Linked DNA regions of Embleya scabrispora. The main gene of each other region encodes a partner of the protein of the gene in region 2 in a complex. Links are inferred from orthologs where the notes say so. Each region holds a gene or a part of one and is shown on either strand. Other genes may lie near its edges. The genes, in order: dnaB and dnaG.

The links.
Region 1: the proteins of dnaG (region 2) and dnaB are in contact, whole or in part, in a crystal structure (PDB 2R6A), measured with the Geobacillus stearothermophilus proteins. The link is inferred for Embleya scabrispora from one-to-one orthologs. Residues at the interface, in WP_049624496.1 of Geobacillus stearothermophilus: Lys456, Leu457, Leu458, Pro459, Ala460, Asn463, Ala464, Leu467, Leu535, Leu536, Ile537, Ala538, Gln544, Glu545, Asp548, Tyr549, His552; in WP_033016901.1 of Geobacillus stearothermophilus: Ser13, Glu15, Ala16, Gln18, Glu91, Leu92, Asp94, Ala95, Val96, Pro97, Thr98, Ala99, Ala100, Asn101, Tyr104, Tyr105, Ile108.

The regions. Positions count from the first base shown.
Region 1 is NZ_MWQN01000001.1:3,287,702-3,290,957, reverse strand. What follows is about bases 53-2,994. They hold dnaB (replicative DNA helicase), read left to right. Parts: upstream 53-807; coding sequence 808-2,181; downstream 2,182-2,994. Other genes in these bases: B4N89_RS14625 (LysR family transcriptional regulator), read right to left, coding at 2,194-2,994; B4N89_RS14635 (MATE family efflux transporter), read right to left, coding at 53-406. Also shown: more of B4N89_RS14635, read right to left, coding at 1-52; more of B4N89_RS14625, read right to left, coding at 2,995-3,078; B4N89_RS14620 (DHA2 family efflux MFS transporter permease subunit), read left to right, coding at 3,208-3,256. UniProt on the Escherichia coli protein: The main replicative DNA helicase, it participates in initiation and elongation during chromosome replication. Travels ahead of the DNA replisome, separating dsDNA into templates for DNA synthesis.
Region 2 is NZ_MWQN01000001.1:1,875,339-1,878,526, forward strand. The notes cover bases 315-3,188. They hold dnaG (DNA primase), read right to left. Parts: upstream 2,784-3,188; coding sequence 846-2,783; downstream 315-845. Other genes in these bases: B4N89_RS08120 (RNA polymerase sigma factor), read right to left, coding at 315-706; B4N89_RS08130 (deoxyguanosinetriphosphate triphosphohydrolase), read right to left, coding at 2,842-3,188. Outside these bases: more of B4N89_RS08120, read right to left, coding at 1-314. UniProt on the Escherichia coli protein: RNA polymerase that catalyzes the synthesis of short RNA molecules used as primers for DNA polymerase during DNA replication.

The DNA.
Region 1 (3,256 bases), 1.4 Mb from region 2 along the record:
CGAGCCAGACGCCGTCCAGGCCCTGGCGGATCGCGGCGCGCGGGTCGCCGGCGCCGAGCAGCCGGGCGACGGCGGCGGTGGTCGCGTAGGCGAGGAACACGCACAGGTTGACCAGGGTGGTCAGCATCGCGCCCGCGACGCCGAGTCCGGCCAGTTGCGGGGTGCCGAGGCGGCCGACGATCGCCGAGTCGACGAGCACGAACAGCGGCTCGGCGACGAGGGCGAAGAACGCGGGGACGGCCAGCCGCAGGATGTCGCGGTCGTGCGCCCGGGGCCGGGGGGTGGGCGCGGGCGCGGTGGCCGGCGGTGGATCGAGCGGCTGTGCATCGAGCGGCTGTGGATCGGTCGCCGGAGGGTTCGTCGGCGAGGAGGGGGTGGACGGCACCCGTCCACGGTAGTCATCCACAGGTAAGGGGCACAATGCCGTTCTGGTCATTACCGGCGAGCGCGGGGCGTACGCGGGTGCACACGTGGGGCGATAGCCGCATGATTCGCCCAACAGTTTTTCACATACACAGCCGGTGGATAGAGAAGTCGCAGGTCAGAGGCGGTTTGTGGACATGATTGCGAAGCGTGGACGGTCGACTGCGCACAGCTTGTGCACAGCTGGACCCGTCTCTCTCCACAGGTTGTCCACAGTTATCCACAGGCCCTGTGTATGACCGCCTTGGCCGGCTCGGGGTCCACCCGTACGGTGAAGGGCCGCATGCCGCGTCGTGCGGCGATTCTGTCGGCCGTGTGGCGTATGAAGGACACGGGAATTGCGGTGCGATCTCGCGCGAGCCTTGTCGAAAGGAGACCCCGGGCATGAGCGTCTCCGAGTTCGAAGAGGCCCGGCCCGAACCGGCCCGCGAAGGATTCGAGCGGACCCCGCCGCAGGACATCGCGGCCGAACAGTCGGTCCTCGGCGGCATGATGTTGTCCAAGGACGCGATCGCCGACGTCGTGGAGAACCTCAAGCCGGTCGACTTCTACCGGCCCGCCCACGAACTCGTCTACAACGCGATCCTGGACCTGTACGCCCGGGGCGAACCGGCCGACGCGGTCACCGTCGCCGCCGAGTTGACCAAGCGCACCGAGATCGGCCGGGTGGGCGGCGCCCCGTACCTGCACACCCTGATCTCGTCCGTGCCGACCGCGGCCAACGCCGAGTACTACGCGCGGATCGTGCGCGAACAGGCGGTGCTGCGCCGCCTGGTCGAGGCGGGCACCCGGATCGTGCAGATGGGATACGCGGCCGACGGCGAGGTCGACGACATCGTCAACAACGCCCAGGCCGAGGTCTACAAGGTCACCGAGCAGCGCACCACCGAGGACTACGCCCCGCTGGCCGACATCATGGAGGGCGCCCTCGACGAGATCGAGGCGATCGGCTCCCGCGGCGGCCAGATGTCCGGCATCCCCACCGGCTTCACCGACCTGGACTCCCTCACCAACGGCCTCCACGCCGGCCAGATGATCGTCATCGCCGCCCGCCCCGCCATGGGCAAATCAACGCTCGGATTGGACATTGCGCGCGCTTGTTCGATCAGGAATGGTCTTGCCAGTGTGATCTTCTCGCTGGAGATGGGGCGCAACGAGATCATGATGCGCCTGTTGTCGGCGGAGGCGCGGGTCGCGCTGCATCACATGCGGTCCGGGAGCATGACCGACGACGACTGGACCCGCCTGTCGCGCAAGATGGGCGAGGTCACCGCCGCGCCGATGTACATCGACGACTCGCCGAACCTGTCGATGATGGAGATCCGGGCCAAGTGCCGCCGGCTCAAGCAGAAGCACGACCTGCGCCTGGTGATCATCGACTACCTCCAGCTGATGCAGTCAGGCGGCTCGCGCCGGGCCGAGAACCGGCAGCAGGAGGTCTCCGAGATGTCGCGAAACCTGAAGCTCCTGGCCAAGGAACTCGAGGTCCCGGTGGTCGCGATGTCCCAGCTCAACCGTGGCCCCGAACAGCGCACCGACAAGAAGCCGATGGTTTCCGACCTTCGCGAGAGTGGTTCGATCGAGCAGGACGCAGACATGGTCATCCTGCTGCACCGCGAGGATGCGTACGAGAAGGAATCGCCCCGGGCCGGGGAGGCGGACCTGATCGTGGCCAAGCACCGCAACGGCCCGACGGCCACGATCACCGTGGCGTTCCAGGGGCACTACTCGCGCTTCGTGGACATGGCCCAGAGCTGAGACCCGGGTCGGTCACGGGGTCGGGGCGAAGGCCCTGCGGGTGTGGGTGAGGAGTTCTCGGACGGCCGGGTTGTGGGTGTGTTTCCAGACCAGGGCCAGCAGGGCCGGGGTTTTGACGTCGGCGATGGTGCGGGCGAGCAGGCGGTCGGCGTAGCGGGAGGCCATGGATTGGCTGAGGACGCCGACCGCCAGGCCGCGAGCGGTGAGGTCGGCGATCGCGTCGGCCGCGCCGGCCTCCAGCGTGATCCTGGGGTGCAGGTCGCGGGCCGCGCAGGCCCGGTCGAGGACGGTGCGCAGGCCGGTGCCCGGGGGCATGCAGGTGATCGGGTGGGCGGTCACGTCGGACAGGGTGATCCGGGAGCGGGCCGCCAGCGGGTGGTCGGGCGGGAAGATCGCGACGAGGCGTTCGTCGATGATCGTCATCGCCTCCAGGTCCTCGGGCGTGGTTTCGGCGACTCCGATCAGGGCCAGGTCGGTGGCCCCGGTACGGACGTCGTGGGTGAGGGCGTCGGAGTTGTTCTCCCGGAGCGCGATCTCCACCCCGGGATGCGCCCGGTGGAAGGCGGCCAGGGCGTCGAACAGCGGGGTGATGGTGCAGCCGACGACCATGCCGATGATGACTCGGCCGCGGATCAGGTCGGTCACCTCGCCGACCGCCTGGCCCACCGACCCGGCGGCGGCCAGTGCGGCGCGGGCGTATTCGAGCGCGGCCTTTCCCGCCACGCTGAGCGTGACGCCGCGCGCCGAGCGCTCGAACAGCTCGGCGCCCAGCTCGCGTTCCAGCTGTCGGATCTGCGCGCTGACCCCCGACTGGCTGATGTGCACCCGCTCCGCCGCCCGGGTGAAGTTGCGCTCCTCGGCGACCGCGACGAAGTATTCGAGCTGCCTCAGTTCCATGACTGTGGATTCTAGCTTTCATAATTTCAATCTGTTGGATTTCTGGTAGGGCGCTCTCCAGACTGGGTGTCGGGGAGCCGCACCGGGCCTGCCCCCGCCCCGCCGCCCTCGCCGGAAACAGGTATCGACATGCGCAAGTGGCTGCCCCTGATCACGGTGTGCCTGGGCACGTTCATGC
Region 2 (3,188 bases):
CGCGCTCCTGCAACAGGCGGCGCTGGACCCGGATGACCCGGTTGATGAGTTCGACCACGTGTACCGGGACCCGGATGGTGCGGGCCTGGTCGGCCAGCGCCCGGCTCATCGCCTGGCGGATCCACCACGTGGCGTAGGTGGAGAACTTGTAGCCCCGGGTGTAGTCGAACTTCTCCACCGCCCGGATCAGCCCCAGATTGCCCTCCTGGACCAGGTCGAGCAGGCCCAGGCCGCGGCCGACGTAGCGTTTGGCGATCGACACCACCAGGCGCAGGTTGGCCTCGATCAGCCGGCGTTTGGCGCGTTCGCCGTCGCGGACCAGGGTGGCGAGCGCGTCCCGGGCGGCGGGGTCGGCGGGCGGGTCGTCGAGCAGGCGGGCCCCGGCGAACAGACCGGCTTCGACCCGGCGCGCCAGGTCGACCTCGTCGGCGGCGCTCAGCAGCGGCACCCGGCCGATCTCGCGCAGGTACTGGCGCAGCAGGTCGGCGGAGGAGCCGGCGGATTCGGCGGGGCGGGAGAGTTCGTCGGGTTCGCCGTCGGCGGCTGGCACGGCGGTCGCCTCGTCCGGGGTCGGGGTGGGTGGCGCGGTTCCTGGGGTGACGTGCTTCGTGAGGACGGTGGCCGGGCCCGGTTCAGGCTCATCCGTCCGTTCCGTGTGGGCGGGGTCGCCGCCGGGCGTTTTCCCCCCTCTGGTGTGCCGATGCACCTTCCCCAGTCTGCTGTACGAGGGGGCCTGTAGCCGAGAGTCCGGGGGCGGAAATCTCGCCCGACGTGGGCGATTCGCCCGATTCGGTCCGGCCGGGCGCCGGGGAGGGCATCTTTTGGCCGGCCGAACGGGGCGGCGGTCAGCCGCCCGGGGCGTACAGGGCCTCGGCGCCCCGGTCGATCAGGGCCCGCTTGTACGTCTCCAGGGTGGTCAACTCCTGCCAGACCCACCCGTACTCCTCCGCGTCGCGGCCCGGGTCCAGGCGCAGCAGGCGGGACTTGGCGTCGGCGATCCGGCGTTCGGCGGAGAACACCCGCAGCCGGACCAGGTTGCCGTCGGCGTACGCCCGGTCCGGGTCGGTGCTCAACCGCATGTTCTCCACGGCCAGTTCGGTGACCATGTGCCGCACGGCGTCGTCGGGCGCCGCGACGCGCACCTCGCCGACCCAGTTCGCGGTCTGCGCGAGGTCGCAGCACACGCCGCCGGCGGTCGCGATCGCCGCGCGCACCGCCGCGTACGGCGGGGCGGTGAACTCGTCCGCCTCGTAGTGGTCGAACGCGGGCGCGACCAGCGCGGGCGCCTGGAGCGCGAGTTTGAGCACCTCGCGCTGGACCGCCTGGCACATGTCGCGCGGGTCGGGTCGATAGCCCGCGGGCCGCTGCGGGGGCGCCTGCTGTCGGCCGTTGGCCGGGGCGGCGGGCCCCTGGGTGGGGCCGCCGCGCTCGCCGCGCGCGGCCCGTTCGCGCTGCCAGCGGTTGACCTGGGCGACTCGGCCGACCACGAACTTCTCGTCCAAAAAGCCCAGCATCGAGTCGAGTCGGACCGCGTAGGTGTGGCGCAGTGCCTGGTCCTTGATGCCGGCGATGACCGGCGCGGCGGCGTCGAGGGCGGCGACCCGGCCCTCGGCGGTGGACAGGTCGTGGCCCTCGATCCGGCTGCGGATGGCGAACTCGAAGAGCGGGACGCGCGCGTCGATCAGGGCGAGCACGGCCTCGTCGCCCTGTTCCAGGCGCAGGTCGCACGGGTCCAGGCCGCCGGGCTCGACCGCGACGAAGGTGCGGGTGACGAACTTCTGGTCCTCCTCGAACGCGCGCAGCGCGGCCTTGCGGCCGGCGGCGTCGCCGTCGAAGGTGAAGATCACCTCGCCGCGGAACTCGCCGGAGTCCATCAGCAGTCGGCGCAGCACCTTGATGTGCTCGTCGCCGAAGGAGGTGCCGCAGGTGGCGATCGCGGTGCCGGCGCCGGCGAGGTGGCAGGCCATCACGTCGGTGTAGCCCTCGACGATGACCGCCCGGCCGGACTTGGCGATCTCCTTCTTGGCCAGGTCGAGGCCGTAGAGCACCTGGGACTTCTTGTAGATGGGCGTCTCGGGGGTGTTCAGGTACTTGGGGCCGTTGTCGTCGTCGTAGAGCTTGCGCGCGCCGAAGCCGATCACGTCGCCGGTGATGTCGCGGATCGGCCACACCAGCCGGCCGCGGAAGCGGTCCTTCGGGCCGTTGCGGCCCTCGCTGGCCAGGCCGCCCTCCAGCATCTCCTGCGGGGTGAAGCCCTTGCCGCGCAGGAATCGGACCAGGTTCTCCCAGCCCTTGGGCGCGTAGCCGAGCGAGAACCGCTCCGCGGCGTCCTGCGGGAAGCCCCGGTCGGCGAGGAATCGGCGGGCGGTCTCCGCCTCGGGGGTGCCGAGCTGGTCGGCGAACCACGCGGCGGCGATCCGGTGCGCCTCGACCAGGCGGGTGCGCCGGCCCTGCTGGCGCCCGGGGGTGTAGCCGCCCTCCTCGTAGTGCAGCTCGATGCCGTACTGCTGGGCCAGCCGCTCCACGGTCTCGGAGAAGGTGGTGTGGTCCAGGCGCATGACGAAGTCGAGAACGTCGCCGCCTTCGCCGCAGCCGAAGCAGTACCAGAGGTTCTTGGCCGGGCTGACCTGGAAGGAGGGGGACTTCTCGTCGTGGAAGGGGCAGAGCCCCTTGAAGTTTCCTCCGCCCGCGTTGCGCAGTTGCAGGTGTTGTTCCGCGATCTCCGCGATGCGTGCCGTCTCGCGGACCCGCCTGACGTCTTCTTCACGGATACGGCCGGCCACGATCGTCGAGTCTACGGGTCCGCCCGACACCCGGGGGCGGGGACGGGTCGGCCCGGGTTCATCGGGTGGTCAGCGTGGCGTGCAGGGTCAGGGCGGCGCGGTCGGTCAGGGAGGCGACCTGGTCGATCACCACGCGCAGCCGGGCCGCGTCGGTGTCGGCCTCGATCCAGTCGTCGCGCAGGGACGCGTCCAGCCGCTCGGGGGCGCCGGCGGCGAGCAGTTCGACCAGTTCGGTCAGGACGGTGCGCTGGAGCTCGCGCAGTTGTTCGGCGCCCTCGCGGGCCATCACGTAGCGCGCGGTGACCGCCTTGAGCACGGCGCATTCGAGTCGGATCTCGCGCGGGACGATCAGGTCGGCGGCGTAGCGCAGGACCGGCGCGGTGCCGTACAGCTCCCGGGTGGCGT